One region of the Vibrio cyclitrophicus genome, then DNA from elsewhere that is predicted to be linked to it. Evidence: predicted binding sites of a transcription regulator. Region 1 holds the regulator's gene; the other holds the start of a gene.
What was found. The regulator MetJ, encoded in region 1, represses methionine synthesis genes. The targets are predictions, from matches to a motif close to TTAGACNTNTANANGTCTAA.

Region 1 (9,146 bases):
CGCCAAAAGACCACTGCGCCAAGGCTTACGGCGAGGGGCTTGTTTTTTAGTCGTTTTTTTTGTGCCACGACCGCGCTTTACATAATCTCTATTAGCCACAAGACAATTCAATAGTTGATGATTCTGCTCTCATGGTAATCCAGATTGCGCGAGGATAATAGTGCAGAAATGGAAGCGGCACGTCAAAATGTACCGCCACTTTGTATAGGTATTTTGTGCTATTAAATTCGCGGTGGTGCAGTACTGCCTCGAACCACGAGTTTAGCTTCAAGCAGACGTGAACCAGCTTGAACATCGTTACCTTTAAGGAGATCAAGCATCATTAGCATGGCTTGACGTCCAATCTCGTAACGAGGCTGAGAAATTGTTGTCAGTGGTGGATCGCAGTATTGAGCGAATTGGATGTCATCAAAGCCAACAATTGATAAATCTTGAGGGACGCGTAAACCTAGCTTCTTCGCTTCTTGAATCGCACCAATCGCCATTGCATCGTTATGACAGAAAATAGCAGTAGGTTGCTCGGGCAGAGCTAGAAGTTGACGAACCGCTTGAGCACCAGCTTCAAAGGTAAAGTCACCGACCGTGCTATAAGCTGGGTTCATTGATACACCCGCACGGCGCAATGCTTGTTGGTAGCCTTGTTGGCGGAGTTTACACAGTGTCGCTGATATTGGGCCAGATATTTGAGCGATACGCTTATGACCTAATTGGGCTAGGTAGTTAACCGCTTCAAATGCAGAGGTTAAGTTATCGATGTGTACTGTCGGTAATTCGAGCTCAGGGGCGAATTCACATGCCATCACCATCGGCGGTAAATTCTTTTGTTCAGGCTTGCTGACATCAAACGGATGGTCAGTGCCAAGCAGCAGCATACCGTCAGCTTGCTTGGTGAAAACCAAGTTAACAAAAGAAGACTCGCGCTTCTTTTGCTGGCCGCTATCACCCAGTAGAACAAGGTAATCATTTTCTACTGCGGCGTCTTCGATACCACGAATGATTTCAGCAAAATAAGGGTCACAGATATCAGGAACGATAGTGATGATGGTTTTTGATTCGTTGCGACGTAAGTTTCTAGCTAATGTGTTGGGTGAGTATCCAGCTTCTAGCACTGCCGCTTCGACTCGCTTACGAGTAGAAACAGAGACTTTTTCAGGGTTCATCAATGCACGTGATACCGTTGCTGTTGAGACGCCTGCTAGCTGGGCAACATCCTTCATTGTCGCCATAAATTAAACCCTCTTGTAAGTTCCTTTGCTGCCTAAGTATCTAAGGCATGAATAATAAATTTAATCGAATAGATATTGTGAAAGTGTTGCTAACACTTTTTTTATTGCAATATTTTATTCGTTTAATCTGTGTAAAGTTACGGCTAGATTAACAAAAATCACATGACTAGTGTGAAGTTGCTCACGAGAAATATGAAAGATTTGTGAACAAACTTATCATTAGTTTTAACCCGATGGGATTTAGCTCAAATCTTGAGGCTCTATATCGAGTGACCAGCGGACTTTTTTTGCAGCGGGTAACATATTGATTGCCGGTTTCGCGCTCATTAATAGCTTCTGCATTAATGAACGCGTCTGAGTTTGTAAGATTAACTGCCAGCGCGACTTGCCCGCTCGTTTTGCTAACGGGGCAGGGGTTGGCCCTAACACCATACAATATTGGTCAAACAGCGGGTGCGATTCTAATGTATGACGCACTTGACGTAGAAACTCTTCCACTAAGCGCGTGTCGTTAGCTTCCGCTCGGAATAACGTCATAAAGGTATATGGCGGTAACATCGCCTGTTTGCGTTCGGCTAAGGCAGTCTGAGCGAAGTGGTTATAGTCTTTATGTAATAGTGCTTGCAGTAATCCGTGTTCAGGGTGGTGAGTTTGTAAGATGACTTCACCCGGTTTACTTGCACGACCGGCGCGTCCCGCTACTTGAATGAATAACTGAGCAAGGCGTTCTGAAGCTCTAAAGTCACTACTATATAAAGAGCCATCAACATCCAATAACGCAACAAGTGTGACATCTGGGAAGTGATGCCCTTTAGCAAGCATCTGTGTACCAATCAGGATTTGGTATTCACCTTTGCGAATCGACTCTAATGCATTTTCTAGGCTGCCTTTACGGCGAGTACTATCGCGATCAATGCGAATGGTTTTGTATTCAGGGAATAGTTGGCCAAGTTGAGCTTCTAGTTGCTCGGTACCGACACCCACGGTTACTAAGTTCGCTGAACCACAGCCTTGGCAATTATGTACGATATGCTGTTGTGAACCACAATGGTGGCAGCGCATCTCATTACTGTATTGGTGATAGGTGTAGTAAGCGTCACAGCGTTTACATTCTGCAGTCCAACCACAATCGTGACACATCAGTGCTGGAGAAAACCCACGGCGGTTGAGGAACAACATCACTTGGTTACCCGCCTTGAGATGCCTTTGCATTTCTGCAATCAACGACGCAGATAAGCCGCTTTCTAGGTATTCCCCCTTAACATCCAATACTTTATTGGTGGTCGGCAGAGCGACCCCCGCGCGTGAGGTGAGAGTGAGGTAGCTGTATTTACCGATCTGAGCATTGTGCAGTGTCTCAAAGGCCGGAGTAGCTGAACCAAGAACAACCGGAATCTGTGCTTTGTGAGCACGCATGATCGCCACATCACGAGCGTGGTAGCGGAGGCTGTCTTGCTGTTTATATGAAGCATCATGTTCTTCATCGACAATAATGATGCCCAGATCGGCAAAAGGCGTGAATAGAGCCGAGCGTGTACCAATCACGATACCCGCAATTTTATCACGCGCCGATAACCAAGCATTCAATCGCTCAGAATCGTTTAACCCTGAATGGATGACCTCAACGGGTACATTAAAGCGTCGTTTAAAGCGGTTAATCGTTTGAGGTGTCAGGCCTATTTCAGGAACCAAGACTAACGCTTGTTTACCTTGGTCTAGAATCGGCTTGATCATATTAAGGTAGACTTCAGTTTTACCTGAGCCCGTGACACCTTCTAATAAGAAGCAACCAAAGTCGGTTTGGCTATTTACCGTTGCTATCGCGATAGCTTGCTCTTCGTTGAGCTTAGGTTTGTCTTGGTCGTTTTCGAGGTCAGTTGACCACGGTTGGCGTTTCGGTTTTTTCTCAGCAGATTCAATCCAACCTTTTTCTTCGAGTGTCTTGAGTACAGCACTACCGACTTCTTCATCGATGAACTCTTGATGAGGAACGGGACCGTGCTCAAGCATGTGCATCACTTTGGCTTGCTTGACCGCACGACCAAAGCCTTGCATCAGCTGATCTCTACCTGATGGGGTCAGTTGCCACTCGACAAGTGTTGCGAAGTCGGCCGCTTTTCCTTTTCGTAAAGCGCTTGGCAGAGCGTTAGCCAAAGTTTCACCCAATGGATACTGATAAAACTGGCTACACCACATTAAGAGTGAGTAGACTGATTCTGGCCAAACGGGTTGGTTATCTAATAAAGCTTTGATTGGCTTGAGCTTGTCTAGCTCGAATTCTGATTCGTTAACCAGAGCCGTGACGATGCCAGTTAAGGTTTGTCGTCCGAATGGCACAGACACTCGACCGCCAATGATAGGAAATAGGTGGTTGGGAATCTTGTAATCGAACTGCTTGTCGAGTGGAACAGGCAGTGCCACACGGGCAATCATTGGACGCATAAAGGGACGGCTTTATCTGAGTTGACGAGAGCGAACAGTCTAAAGGATAAGCCAGTTAAATTCGAGAAGCAGTTTGGATGAGAAGGCTGAGTTAGCGTATGAAGCCAACTAGCACGTCTAAATCCCACTCGATGTAGAAAATAAAGATACGATTGGTGAAAAATGTATCAAATTAGTTGATCCTATCTCACAGATTCATTACTATACTGCGCCTTAAAGGTATGGCTTTATCTCTATTTAGTGATACAGCGGTGTCTTTATTTATTTTTTTAACTACGTGTGGTGTGCGGCTTAGAATCGTATAGCGACACGGCCTACTTGAGGTTATCCCATGAAAGCTGGAATCCACCCAGAATACAAAGCAGTTACTGCAACTTGTTCTTGCGGCAACACATTTGAGTTCAACTCAACGCTTGCAAAAGAATCTATCCACCTAGACGTATGTGACAAATGTCACCCATTCTACACTGGTAAGCAACGTATCGTAGATACGGGCGGCCGTGTTGATCGCTTCAACAAGCGTTTCGGTGCTCTTTCTAGCAAGAAGTAATTCTCGCTATTTAGAAACAAAAAGGACACTTCGGTGTCCTTTTTTGTTTTCTGGCGTTTGATAAACAGATCAATATTATTCCGTTCTTAACCTATTCTTATACTCTTTCGCCAACTAAGCTTAACTCTCATCGTTCCGCCTGAATCATGCATGATTGAAATCTACTCGAAAGTGCAACAAGCGACAGTAAATTCAACTGCTCACTGGTCTTATTAGTAGTGAAATCTCGTTTTTTAATGAGACAGAGGCTTCAACCATCTAGGAACTTTGAAGTACATCCATTAACATGAACAAGATCCCCCAAATAATAATATCCTAGGAACCTACACCTATGTCTGAAGACAGCAGCCAAGCTCAATCCTCTCAAGAATTATCGCCTCAAGAACAATTCCGTCAGCAAGCTCTTGATTACCATGAGTTCCCAATTCCTGGCAAAATTGCCGTAGAACTGACGAAGCCTGCAAACTCTGCAGAAGACCTAGCACTTGCATACAGTCCTGGTGTGGCTGAGCCAGTCCGAGAGATCGCACAGAACGTCGATAACGTTTACAAGTACACAGGTAAAGGCAACATGGTTGCAGTTATCTCTAACGGTACCGCGATTCTTGGCTTAGGTAACCTTGGCCCTATTGCTTCTAAACCTGTTATGGAAGGTAAAGCGTTACTGTTTAAGCGTTTTGCTGGTTTAGATTCTATCGATATTGAAGTAAAACACCGCACAATCGATGAGTTCGTTGATACGGTTGCGAATATCGCAGATACATTCGGCGGTATTAACCTAGAAGACATCAAAGCACCAGACTGTTTTGAAATTGAACGTCGCCTGATTGAGCGTTGTGATGTACCTGTATTCCACGATGACCAACATGGTACTGCGATTGTAACTGCCGCGGGTATGCTGAACGCAATCGAGCTTCAAGGTAAAAAACTCGAAGAGTGTAAGATCGTTTGCTTAGGCGCTGGAGCAGCCGCAGTTGCTTGTATGGAATTACTGATTAAGTGTGGCGCTCAGCGTGAGAAGATCTACATGCTTGATCGTAAAGGTGTGATCCACACTCGTCGTGATGACCTGAATGAGTACAAAGCACTGTTCGCAAACAACACCGACAAGCGTACGCTTGAAGATGTTATTGAAGGTGCTGATCTTTTCTTGGGCGTATCGGGCCCTAATTTGCTACCAGCAGAAGCACTAACGCTAATGGCTGATAAGCCAGTTGTGTTTGCATGTTCAAACCCTGATCCAGAGATCAAGCCACAGCTTGCTCACGAAGTTCGTTCTGATCTAATTATGGGTACAGGCCGCAGTGATTACCCTAACCAGGTAAACAACGTACTTTGTTTCCCATTCATTTTCCGTGGTGCACTAGACGTACGTGCGAGCGAAATCAATGACGAAATGAAGCTAGCGGCGGTTAAAGCTATTCGTGAACTAGCGAAAGAAGAAGTTCCAGCTGAAGTACTAGCAGTTGCAGGTGAGACTGCACTGAAGTTCGGTAAGGGTTACATCATTCCTAAGCCAATGGACCCACGTCTACTTCCTCGTGTAGCAAAAGCGGTAGCCGTAGCGGCAGTTGAATCTGGCGTAGCTCGTATTGAGATGCCTGCTAACTATATGGCATAAAAGCATATGGCATAAAAGCGTATGGCATAAAAGCGTATGGCATAAAAGCGTATGGCATAAAAGCGTATGGCATAAAAGCGTATGGCATAAAAGCGTATGGCATAGATACTGGATGGCGTAATCGCTTGTTATAGCGGTTGCTCGATTGAGCAAAAAAGAATAATAAAAAACCGACTCATCAGGAGTCGGTTTTTTTATGTCTATCATTTACAGCACACGCCTAGATAAGATAGTGGCTGATGTGACAAATAGGGTTCAGCTATAGCGGATCAATACTGAAGGCAGCGACTGAGTTATTGTTATTCTTCGTCAAATGCTTCGAACTCGATACCCATTGCTGTCATCAGTTCTTTCACTTCAGCAGGAATATCATCTGGGCGATCTTTACGAAGGTCTTCATCCGTTGGCAGTGGCTGGCCTGTGTACGCATGTAGAAAGGCTTCGCACAGTAGCTCACTGTTTGTTGCATGGCGTAGGTTGTTAATCTGGCGGCGAGTACGCTCGTCAGTGAGAACCTTTAACACTTTTAGAGGGATAGAAACTGTAATTTTCTTTACTTGTTCGCTTTTCTTTCCATGCTCAGCATATGGGCTTATGTATTCACCATTCCAGTCGGCCATTGCGTACCTTCATCACTTTAGTTGTTAGAATAAATTAATAGTGGTGATTTTAGCGGGATTTACTGCCATAAGCAAAGACATATAGACGTCTAGAAGTGTTGACGTCTCACGTTTATGAAAGTAAAGTGAATAACATATATCTAACACAGCCGCAAAAACCCCACAAGCTGCTGTGATACCCAGACGCCAAACTTGTAAGGAAGCACCTATGAGCAGCCGGAAGCCAGCAACCATCGCCGTACGTACTGGCATCGAGTCAGACACTCAACATCATGCCGTAGTTCCACCTATTTATCTGTCGACTAACTACGGTTTTCCCGCTTTTGGTGAAGTGCCAAAGTACGATTACACCCGTTCTGGTAACCCAAACCGTGGTTTATTAGAAACTGCTCTGTTTGAACTGGAGTCTGGTAAAGGTGCCGTTGTGACTAACTGTGGCACGTCGGCGCTTAACTTATGGGTGTCTACTTTCTTAGGTGGTGATGATCTTATTGTCGCACCACACGATTGTTATGGTGGTACTTACCGTCTATTTAACACGCGTTCGCTTAAAGGCGATTTTAAAGTGCTGTTTGTTGATCAATCGGATCAAGCTGCGCTAGATGCGGCGATCGCACTTAAGCCTAAGCTGATCTTATTAGAGACTCCATCGAACCCACTGGTTCGCGTGGTTGATATTGCTGAAACTTGCCGTAAAGCAAAAGAAGTGGGTGCATTGGTTGCTGTTGATAATACGTTTTTGACGCCTGTGTTCCAAAAGCCGTTAGAGCTAGGTGCCGATTTTGTTATCCACTCAACAACGAAATTCATTAATGGTCACTCAGACGTGATTGGTGGTGTGGTCGTTACCAAGACGGAAGAGCACGCTGAAGAGTTAGCTTGGTGGGGCAACTGCATCGGTGCGACCGGCACACCGTTTGATAGCTACATGACGCTACGTGGTATTCGTACGCTTGGGGCTCGTATGCGTGTTCATGAAGAGAGCTCGCGTGAAATCTTAACTTCGCTACAGCAGCAAGATCTTGTTGGCACTATTTATCACCCAAGTTTATCTGACCACCCAGGTCATGATATTGCGAAGAAACAGCAGTCTGGCTTTGGTTCAATGCTGAGCTTTGAATTTTCAGGCTCATTTGAGGCGCTTAAATACTTTGTTGGCGAGTTAGCGCTGTTCTCTTTAGCTGAGTCTTTGGGCGGTGTTGAAAGCTTGATTTGTCACCCTGCGTCGATGACTCACCGTGCAATGGGTGAAGAAGCCTTGGCAGAAGCGGGGATCTCTCAGCAACTATTACGCCTTTCGGTTGGTTTAGAAGACGCTGAAGATTTGATTGACGATCTCAAGCAAGCCTTTGAAAAGACAAAACGCTTTATCGCTGAAGGGGAGGGTTAATAATGACAACCTTTCGCCAGCTACATAAATTTGGTGGTAGCAGCTTAGCGAACCCTGAATGTTACCAACGCGTTGTGAACATTCTTAGAGAATATTCATCAGCAACCGATTTGGTTGTGGTATCTGCCGCAGGTAAAACAACCAACCGCTTGATAGAGTTTGTTGAAGCTCTCGATAAAGATGGTCGTATTGCCCATGAGTGCCTACAAACTCTTCGTCAGTTCCAACTAGAGCTGATTGAAGTGCTTCTTGAAGGTGAGCTCGCAGTGCAACTAACGGCAACCATCCAACAAGAATTCACCGCTTTAGGAGAGTTAACTGCTCCTCTAAGTGAAGTGCAAAAAGCGCAAGTGCTTGGTCATGGCGAAGTTTGGTCTTCACGCTTGTTGGCGGCTTTGTTGTGCCAAAATGATTTACAAGCCGTCGCTCAAGATGCGCGTGCTTTTTTACGAGCAGAAGTGGGCGCTCAACCTGAAGTTGATCGCGCACGTTCTTACCCTCTGATTAAAGAAGTTTTGGCTCAGCATACGCATTGCCGTGTAGTGATTACTGGCTTTATGGCTCAGAACTGCGAGGGCGAAACAGTGCTGCTCGGCCGCAACGGTTCGGATTACTCGGCGACCGTGATTGGTGCTTTGGCAGAAGTTGAACGCGTAACGATTTGGAGTGACGTGGCTGGTGTATACAGCGCTGATCCTCGTTTAGTTTCAGATGCGTGTTTGTTACCTTTACTTCGTCTTGATGAAGCGAGTGAACTGGCTCGTCTAGCGGCTCCTGTGCTTCATAGCCGAACGCTACAACCTGTGGCTCAAAGTGCTATGGATCTGAGCTTACGCTGCAGTTACCAGCCAGAGGCGGGCTCTACACAGATAGAGCGAGTACTGGCTTCAGGTCGTGGTGCAAAAATTATTACCTCTTTAGATGAAGTTCTTATCGTGCAACTGACGTTTGGTCACGGACATGATTTCGACCGTCTAGAAAGTGAAGTGTTGGAAGGTCTTAAGCGTGCTCAACTAGAGCCACTTGCTTATGAACTTGAACCGGATCAACATTGCTTGCGTCTTGCTTACACAGAAGAGATCGCTGGTGGTGCTCTGGAATACCTACAAGACCATGCGATTGAAGCTGAAATCAAACTAAAGGAAGGTTTCTCTCTGATTGCTGCAGTGGGTGCGGGTGTGACTAAAAACCCGAACCATTGCTACGGCTTCTACCAGCAACTAAAGAGCTCACCGGTTGAATTTATCTCAGAAGCGAATTCAGGCTTAAGCTTGGTCGCAGTGATTCGTAAGAGTGA
Region 2 (9,146 bases), 980 kb from region 1:
ACCTGTTTTGCGATGAGCGAGCAAGAACTCGAAAATACGCTAGATGATTTGAAAAGTGAGGGTTACCTTGAAGACATCAAGAAACTGATACCTCGCTACCAAACCACATCAATGCGATAACTGGCTTGAAATCGTTATAAACGATTAGCGGTTAGATGGAATTAATTGTTACCCAATTGTCTCGGGCTATTTAGCATCGGGACAGTTTTCGTTAGACTGTTGGCAACTCAACTAACTGGACATTCAGTGCCACATGAAACAAATTCTTGATTTCATTCCTCTCATTATTTTCTTTGCGCTGTATAAGATGTACGACATCTACACAGCTACAGGCGCATTGATTGTTGCTTCTGCAGTACAAATCGTTTTGACGTACATTATCTACAAGAAAGTAGAGAAAATGCAGATCATCACATTTTTGATGGTTGCCGTATTTGGTGGCATGACCATCTTTCTGCATGATGATAACTTCATAAAATGGAAAGTAACCATCGTTTATGCATTGTTCGCTATCGGCCTGACCGTCAGTCACCTAATGGGCAAGTCAGCGATTAAAGGCATGCTGGGTAAAGAGATCACACTTCCTGAAGCGGTATGGAGCAAGATCAACTGGGCTTGGACTTTATTCTTTACTCTATGTGCCATTCTCAACGTTTACGTTGCTTTCAGCCTACCCTTGGATGTTTGGGTAAACTTCAAAGTGTTTGGCTTACTGATCGCTACTTTTGCATTTACCTTGCTAACGGGTGTCTACATCTATAAGCATCTACCAAAAGATCAGCAGAACGAGTTAACGGATAAAAATACCGACGAGAAGTAACCCTAAGGGATGAGTCCTCATCCCCTTTTTGATACAATTATTATCAATATGCTATTTAACAGTGGCCAATGATACTCGTGATCATTGGCCACTGATTGTTTGTGTTCGGTGAATACGTTAAAAATACGACCACCGCGAGCGCGGCAAACACATCTATTTAAATTTAAAACAATCAATACCATTAAGAGTACAACAATGACTATTCAATCAACTTTGAACCCGATTGGTTCTTTACTTCTTCGCACATTGGCGATGCCTTCTGATACCAATGCAGCAGGCCAGATTTTCGGTGGTTGGATAATGTCTCAGCTTGACCTTGCTGGCGGCATACTGGCGAAGGAGATCTCTAACGGCAAGATTGTCACTGTTTCAGTATCGAGTATTGAGTTCAAACAGCCGGTTTCAGTGGGTGATGTTGTGTGTGTTTATGGTGACTGCACCAAGATTGGCCGTAGCTCGATGAATATCGACCTAGAAGTATGGGTTAAGCCTGTACTTGATCACGGCATCGGCGACCGATATAAGGTTTGTGGAGCAACGTTCAACTACGTTGCTGTCGATGAGGGTGGTAAGCCTCGCCCGATCAATAAATAGTACTTTTCACCAAGCTGCTAATGTAGACGGTCTTTAGTTTCAACGAATGAAATCGCTAAAGACCATACTTCTCTCTCGCACCATTTCACAATTTCTTATCATTAGCTCTTCCAATACCAATTAGTTCGCGTAAATTAGCAAGATAGCGAATTTAAACGCCCCCAATTCAGTGAAGTAAAATAAGGATATACCAATATGTGGTACGTGATTTTTTCTCAAGACGTCGAAAATTCATTAGAAAAGCGCCTAAGTGTTCGCCCACAACATCTAGAACGCCTGCAAACACTTCACGATGAAGGCCGACTTTTGACTGCTGGCCCAATGCCTGCGATTGATTCAGACAACCCTGGTGAAGCCGGCTTCACTGGCTCTACTGTAATTGCTGAGTTTAATTCTTTAGAGGACGCACAGGTATGGGCAGACGCAGATCCGTACATTGAGGCAGGTGTCTACCAAAATGTCATTGTAAAACCATTCAAGAAAGTATTTTAACGTGAAAAAATGGATTATTGGCTCTCTGGCTTTAGCTCTGCTCGCAGGCTGTGCTTCAAGTGAGCAAGACCAACAAAGACAGCTTGAAATGATGGCGCAACACCGTGCTGGCGTTTTATCTGCCGGCCTGCCGATTGAGTATGGCCCACTGTCAGTCATGCGTGTACTGGCAAAAAACACCGTTATCGAGATCATGATGATCTACAACCAAGACGCTAAAGGTGCTAAGCCTTTAAACCAAGTCGTAGATATGAGTGTTAACAGCTACTGCACCAACTCTGAAGTTAGAGCAAACCTTGACATGGGCTTGGCTTACAACATTAAGGTTCGCAACACTCGCGGACAACTGATGGTTGAAAAGCTAATCAGCAAAGAGACATGTCAGAGCATTAACTAGATTTGATTTCTAACGTTAAGCTAGTAACAAACAAGAAAGGCCTTGCAGATGCGAGGCCTTTCTTTTCTCAGACTTTTGTTTTTAGAACGATAACACCCTAGCTTTAATTATGCTGATGCTTCTGCCGACTCCCACTCTTTACGCAGCATTTTAGTCGCTGAAACTAAATTAGCCAGTGCCGCTTCTGTCTCTGCCCAGTTACGCGTCTTCAGCCCACAATCAGGGTTTGCCCACAAACGTTCTGCTGGGATTTTCTTTGCCGCTCTCTTAAGTAAATCAACAATCCACTCTTCTGAAGGAATGTTTGGTGAGTGGATGTCATAAACGCCAGGCCCAATCGCATTCGGGTAGTTGAACTCTTCAAACGCTTTCAGCAGTTCCATGTTCGAACGAGAAGTCTCTATGGTAATCACATCGGCGTCTAGCGCAGCGACTGAATCAATGATCTCGTTGAACTCGCTGTAACACATGTGGGTGTGAATCTGAGTTTCTGGTTTAGCACTCGCAGCTGAAATCTTAAAGGCATCCACTGCCCACTCTAAGTATTCTGCATGGTCACGCTTTTTCAATGGCAAACCTTCACGAATGGCAGGCTCATCAATTTGAATAATGTTGATACCTGCGTCTTGCAAATCAGACACCTCATCTCGCAACGCAAACGCCAGTTGATTGGTTATCTCTTTGCGTGAAATATCTTCACGTGGGAATGTCCAACACAAGATAGTAACAGGCCCAGTTAGCATGCCTTTCATCTGCTTTGAAGTCAGAGATTGAGCATAGGTCGACCATTCCACCGTCATTGGTTTTTCACGCTCGATATCCGCAACCACAATCGCAGGTTTCACGCAACGAGAGCCATAACTTTGTACCCAACCAAATTTGGTAGTTTGGAAGCCTGCTAGATTTTCAGCAAAGTACTCCACCATATCATTACGTTCAGCTTCACCATGAACCAGTACATCCAAATCAAGTGCTTCTTGTCGTTTAACCGCATCCGCAATATGACCTTTCAACGCGGTGTTGTATTCCGCTTCACTCAGTTTGCCAGTGCGGTAAGCACTACGCTGAACACGGATCTCTCCGGTTTGTGGAAATGAACCAATTGTTGTGGTTGGCAATAATGGTAAACCTAACACCTCAGACTGATGTGAAGCGCGTTCGGCATAAGGAGCACTTCGCTCGGTTAGGGTTTTGGTAATGGTGTTAATACGAGCTTGAACCTGCGGCTTATTCACATGAGTCGCGCTCTTGCGTGCAACAATCGGCTGGCTGTAGGTTTCACACGCCAAGATAGCATTGTGGTTACCGTCTAGTGCCGCACCCAATATACTCACCTCGGTCACTTTCTGTTTCGCGAAAGCAAACCAACTCTTCACTTCATCGCTGAGTGAATCTTCTAACTCAAGGTCGACTGGACTATGCAAAAGTGAACATGAACTTGCTACCCAAAGTTTGTCTCCTAGCTTCTCTTTCACTGGTTGTAGTAACTCTAGTTGAGCGGCTAAATCAGCTCGCCAAACGTTTCGTCCATTAATCACCCCTGCTGAAAGTACCCAGTGTTCAGGTAACTTACCCACTACTTCATCAAGTTGCTGTGGTGCTGCTGCTAAGTCGATATGTAGGCCATTAACTGGTAGCTCTACTATCTTATCTAAGGTATCAGTCACCGAATCAAAATAAGTAGTGAGCAACAGTTTTACATCACCTTGAATCACTTGATACGCCAACTTGAATGAATCTGCCCATTGACTCTCAAGCTCAAGAGAAAGAATTGGTTCATCGATTTGAACCCACTCAACCCCCAACTTAGCGAGTTTTGCCAAAATTGCTTGGTAAGCGGTAAGAAGGCGCGGAAGAAGAGATAAACGATCAAAACCCTCCTCCACTTCTTTACCAAGATATAAATAAGATAACGGGCCTAACAAAACTGGCTTCACCTTATGCCCGGATTTTATCGCTTCACTCACTTCGTCAAACAGTTGTGGCCAGCTCACTTCAAAGGAATCGTCTTTGCTGAACTCAGGCACAATGTAATGGTAGTTGGTGTTGAACCACTTAGTCATATCAGAAGCCGCAGAGCTATCTTTAGTGCCGTCACTAGACGTATGCGTACCACCGCAACAAGTCGACTGAACCTGAGATTGACCACGCCCCACACGGAACAAAGTATCTAAATCTGGGAAGGATTTTTCATCTTCAGAACCACCAGTATGGCGCTTTGGTACGTGGCCTAGAAGTAAAGTCGTTGTTAATACATGGTCGTACCATGCGAAGTCACCCGCAGTTGCAAAGCTAAGATTCGCGTCAGCTTGTACATTCCAGTTACGATTTCTTAGTTCGCTACCGAGTTGCTTTAAATCTGATTGGCTAATCTCACCGCGCCAGTATTTTTCTAAAGTGAATTTGAGTTCGCGTTTTTCGCCGATACGTGGGTAGCCTAAAATATGCGTTGTCGTAGTCATGAACCTGTTCCTTATTCAATAATTTTTAGTGTTCGATCAAACAGCCTAGCTTATGGTTTAAGTTCTTTATAAGGCGTCTGGATGGCTAAACTATCTCCCTAATCTGAACGATGAACAACGTCCAAATATTCATCTTGTTTATTAAAAATATTCATCTTGAATAATCTAAAGCTGAAAAAATCAAATCCATCTGGACATCTAGACGTTTACAAATGAAAGAAAACCCCGTAGGGTGATTATTAAGAAATATTGAATTGGCTTAGGGAATATGAGGAAAACTCATGATAGAGCTTAAACACCTTCGAACATTGACTACCTTAAGAGACAGCGGCTCGCTAACAGCGACGGCAACTTCTCTTCACTTGACTCAGTCGGCGCTTTCTCACCAACTGAAAGACCTTGAGGCGCGTATCGGTGGTCAGCTTTTCCTACGTAAAACTAGACCAGTTAAGTTCACCTCTGAAGGTGAGATTTTGCTTAGGCTTGCCGATGAGATACAGCCAAGAATAGCTAAAGCGGAGAACGAACTCGCGAGCCTGAAAGAGGATGTGAATGGTCGTTTGCACATGGCGATTGAATGTCACTCATGCTTCCAATGGTTAATGCCTGCTTTGAAGGAATATCAAGTGGCTTGGCCAAGCGTAACGCTAGATTTCTCGTCAGGCTTTGGGTTTGAGCCGCTACCCGCGCTAATGGCAGGCGAGCTAGATTTGGTGATCACCTCTGATATACAGCCTCGCTCTGAGGTTCACTACGAACCACTCTTTGATTTTGAGATGCGTTTGATCACCGCAATCAACTCACCTTTGGCAGAAAGAGCGAGCATTGAACCGCAAGATCTTAGCGATCTCACCATGCTCACCTACCCTGTTCAAAAACAGCGTTTAGATGTCGTGAAGCACTTTTTACAGCCTGCGGGTGTAGAACCTAAAAAGTGGAAACAAGCGGACAACACGTTAATGCTAGTTCAAATGGTATCAGCAGGTTTGGGAGTAGCGGCTCTACCAAACTGGGCGATCAGTGAATTCTCAAGACAAGGGCTGATTGCCAGCAAGCCATTAGGCAAAGGACTATCAAGAAGACTGTTCGCAGCGGTAAGAAACTCTGAGAAAGATAAACGTTACCTGCAAGCTTTCTTTAGCACGGCAAGACAGCAAAGTAAGAGTCACTTAGATGGCATAGAGGTCGTTTAAAGATGATTTATGGCTAAGTTAAGCTCGATCGATTCGTCAGAAACAAAAAAGTCACAGATAATCTGTGACTTTTTTTCTCTCAACACCCACAACACGCGATGCATGTCATTTTCGATAAAAGATGCGCTAATCTTTAGCTTATCTCGAGTAAGACTTAAACTGGTTAGTCAATGGATCGTATTGATAGCCAAGCATATCGAGCTTACCCACAACACTTTCTGTATCCATTTCATACATGCTGATCAGCTCTTCAAAGCTATCGCATTCTAGGCGAAGTTTTTCATTAACGATTCCTAGCAAAATAATGCTATCGAAACCTTTGACGTTGCTTAAATCCATCTCGTACTCCTTACGAACACACTGACTAGAGTTAAGTTTAGAACGCTTACCAACGTCACGCTAAAAAACAGATCACACTTCTTAACAAGAATACGTAATTAATGAAAGTGCGTGATTAAAGCGCCCAAACTGGCGTTAAACCCACAACGGCCACCAATAACATCAACAACGAAATACTCAGTTGAAGCTTTTCAGGCGTTCTTGCGAACAGTAAATGCCAACACCACACCACGATTGAGGAGATCAACAAAGCAAAACTAAATAGCAAAGTGGAAATCACAGGTTCTAATTGAGCTTCAGACAAAGAGTAAACACTCACGACGGTCGCCAGTACTACCAACATACCGGTTAGCACGCCCACAACAGGAAGCACTCGATGAAATGCCTGCAACCGTGTCCTTGCAATCGTCAGTAGTAGATGGCCAAACGCTGCTCCTAACAGTACCACTAGCAGCAAAGTAGTAATGATACCAACAGCGGTTGCTTGCTCAGTCGCTTGTATAGCAACATATGACAACGCTAAACCACAGGCCAAGTACATCACCCAGATAGGACCAGAATCGCGAGTCTTCTTGGTTTGAACTTGAGAATAGAAATAAAAGATCGCGAACACGACCAGAAAGGCTTCAATTTTTACAGAAGCAACAGCAAGCCAAAGCACGCCAATCGCAGGTAACATCTTGTGGATACGACCACGCTGTCCTGGGCAGATATCTCCTTTCACCAAGATGAGAGTTAAGATCAGTTGGGCTCCTAGAAGCATCGGAGCAAATTGTACTAATAACGTTTCGACCATTGTGGATCTACTTATTCAGACTTATTTTCGCCGAATAATATCAAAAACTGCTGCGAACACTAATCAAAATCACAAATTAGCGACGTTACTCAAAGCTTAAACTATGATGTTGTATGGCTCTTTTGTCAGTTACATGACCAAAATGACGAAAGACATCAGAACTAACAGGGGCATGTTCTACTGGCTAGTCTAGTCTCATGCCGCTATAATTCCCGCCTCAAAAATCAGAGGTTGAAATATGTACAGCGATATCACTCCTATTCACGAACACAAAAAATACTGGGCCGAGTGCTACGGAACTGCACCCTTTTTACCGACCAGTAGAAAGGAGATGGATGCTCTTGGATGGGATAGCTGTGACATTATTATTGTAACAGGTGACGCGTATGTCGATCACCCGAGCTTTGGTATGGCTATCATCGGCCGCCTTCTTGAAGCTCAAGGTTTCCGCGTCGGCATTATCGCCCAGCCTAAGTGGGATAATAAAGATGCATTCATGAAGCTAGGAAAACCTAACCTATTCTTCGGCATCACCGCGGGTAACATGGACTCCATGATCAACCGCTACACCTCTGATCGCAAATTACGTCACGATGATGCTTACACGCCAAATAACGAAGGTGGTAAACGTCCTGACCGTGCAACTCTGGTTTACTCTCAGCGTTGTCGCGAAGCCTACAAAGGCACGCCAATCGTGCTTGGTGGTATTGAAGCAAGCTTACGTCGCGTAGCTCATTACGATTACTGGTCAGATAAAGTTCGTCGCTCTGTATTGTTTGATGCAAAAGCTGACATTCTTCTTTTTGGTAACGCTGAGCGTGCACTGGTTGAAGTCGCGCACCGCATTGCTGATGGCGAAGACATGTCTACGCTAACGAATATCCGTGGTACTGCAATCAATATTGCTGCAGCCCCTGAAGGCTTCAAGATCATTGACTCTTCTCGTATCGAAAAACCGAACAAAGCGTATGTTCCGGTTAACCCATACGAAGTTGAAACGCAGTGTGATACCAAGAAAGACGAAAAAGAAGAAGTAAAAGCACAACCGATTACGATTCGTCCTTCTCGCCACGATGCAAAAACAACAGCGGTTCGTATCCCAGGCTACGAAAAGCTAAACAATGACCGTATTCTTTACGCTCACGCTAGCCGTATTCTGCACCTTGAGACAAACCCGTACTCAGGTCGAGCTCTAATCCAACGTCACGGAGATCGCGAACTTTGGGTTAACCAAGCGCCAATTCCATTGACCACAGAAGAGATGGACTACGTGTTTGGCCTTGCTTATAAGCGTGTTCCGCACCCTATGTACGGCAAAGCGAAAATCCCTGCATACGACATGATCAAAACCTCGGTTAACATCATGCGTGGTTGTTTTGGTGGTTGTTCTTTCTGTTCAATCACAGAGCACGAAGGTCGTATCATTCAGAACCGTTCGAAAGAATCTATCTTGGATGAAATCGAAGACATTAAAGATAAAGTACCGGGCTTCACAGGTACTATTTCTGACTTGGGCGGCCCAACGGCGAACATGTACCGTTTAGGTTGTTCAGATCCAAAAGCAGAAATTAACTGTCGTCGTCCATCATGCGTGTTCCCGAAAATCTGTGAAAAGCTAAACACAGACCATCAACACACCATCGACCTGTACCGCTCTGCGAGAAAAGTACCGGGCGTTAAGAAGATCATGATCGCTTCTGGTGTACGTTACGACTTAGCGATTGAATCTCCAGAATACGTTCGTGAGCTTGTGACTCACCACGTTGGTGGTTACTTGAAGATTGCTCCAGAGCATACTGAAAAAGGCCCGCTGGATCTGATGATGAAGCCGGGTATGGGCACTTACGATCGTTTCAAAGAGATGTTCGAGAAGTACAGCGCTGAAGCCGGTAAGAAACAGTACTTAATTCCTTACTTCATCTCTGCTCACCCGGGCACAGAAGATGAAGATATGCTTAACCTTGCAATGTGGCTTAAAAAGCACAACTACGAGTGTGACCAAGTACAGAACTTCTATCCATCGCCAATGTGTAATGCAACGTCGATGTACTAC

Region 2: metE (5-methyltetrahydropteroyltriglutamate--homocysteine S-methyltransferase) is a predicted target of MetJ. The motif match lies at 4,835-4,854, and genes of this name have one in related genera.

What each region holds. Positions count from the first base shown of each region.
Region 1 covers NZ_AP025480.1:250,404-259,549, forward strand. The annotation lists gene OCW38_RS01130 (SPOR domain-containing protein) at 1-99, opposite strand, end outside; gene cytR (DNA-binding transcriptional regulator CytR) at 222-1,226, opposite strand; gene priA (primosomal protein N') at 1,467-3,668, opposite strand; gene rpmE (50S ribosomal protein L31) at 4,000-4,218, shown strand; gene OCW38_RS01150 (malic enzyme-like NAD(P)-binding protein) at 4,550-5,839, shown strand; gene metJ (met regulon transcriptional regulator MetJ) at 6,139-6,459, opposite strand; gene OCW38_RS01160 (O-succinylhomoserine (thiol)-lyase) at 6,668-7,849, shown strand; gene OCW38_RS01165 (bifunctional aspartate kinase/homoserine dehydrogenase II) at 7,852-9,146, shown strand, end outside.
Region 2 covers NZ_AP025480.1:1,228,239-1,237,384, reverse strand. The annotation lists gene OCW38_RS05675 (hypothetical protein) at 1-120, shown strand, start outside; gene OCW38_RS05670 (septation protein A) at 254-820, shown strand; gene yciA (acyl-CoA thioester hydrolase YciA) at 1,016-1,414, shown strand; gene OCW38_RS05660 (YciI family protein) at 1,610-1,906, shown strand; gene OCW38_RS05655 (GspS/AspS pilotin family protein) at 1,908-2,303, shown strand; gene metE (5-methyltetrahydropteroyltriglutamate--homocysteine S-methyltransferase) at 2,411-4,765, opposite strand; gene OCW38_RS05645 (LysR substrate-binding domain-containing protein) at 5,047-5,958, shown strand; gene OCW38_RS05640 (DUF4250 domain-containing protein) at 6,097-6,297, opposite strand; gene OCW38_RS05635 (hypothetical protein) at 6,413-7,093, opposite strand; gene OCW38_RS05630 (YgiQ family radical SAM protein) at 7,425-9,146, shown strand, end outside.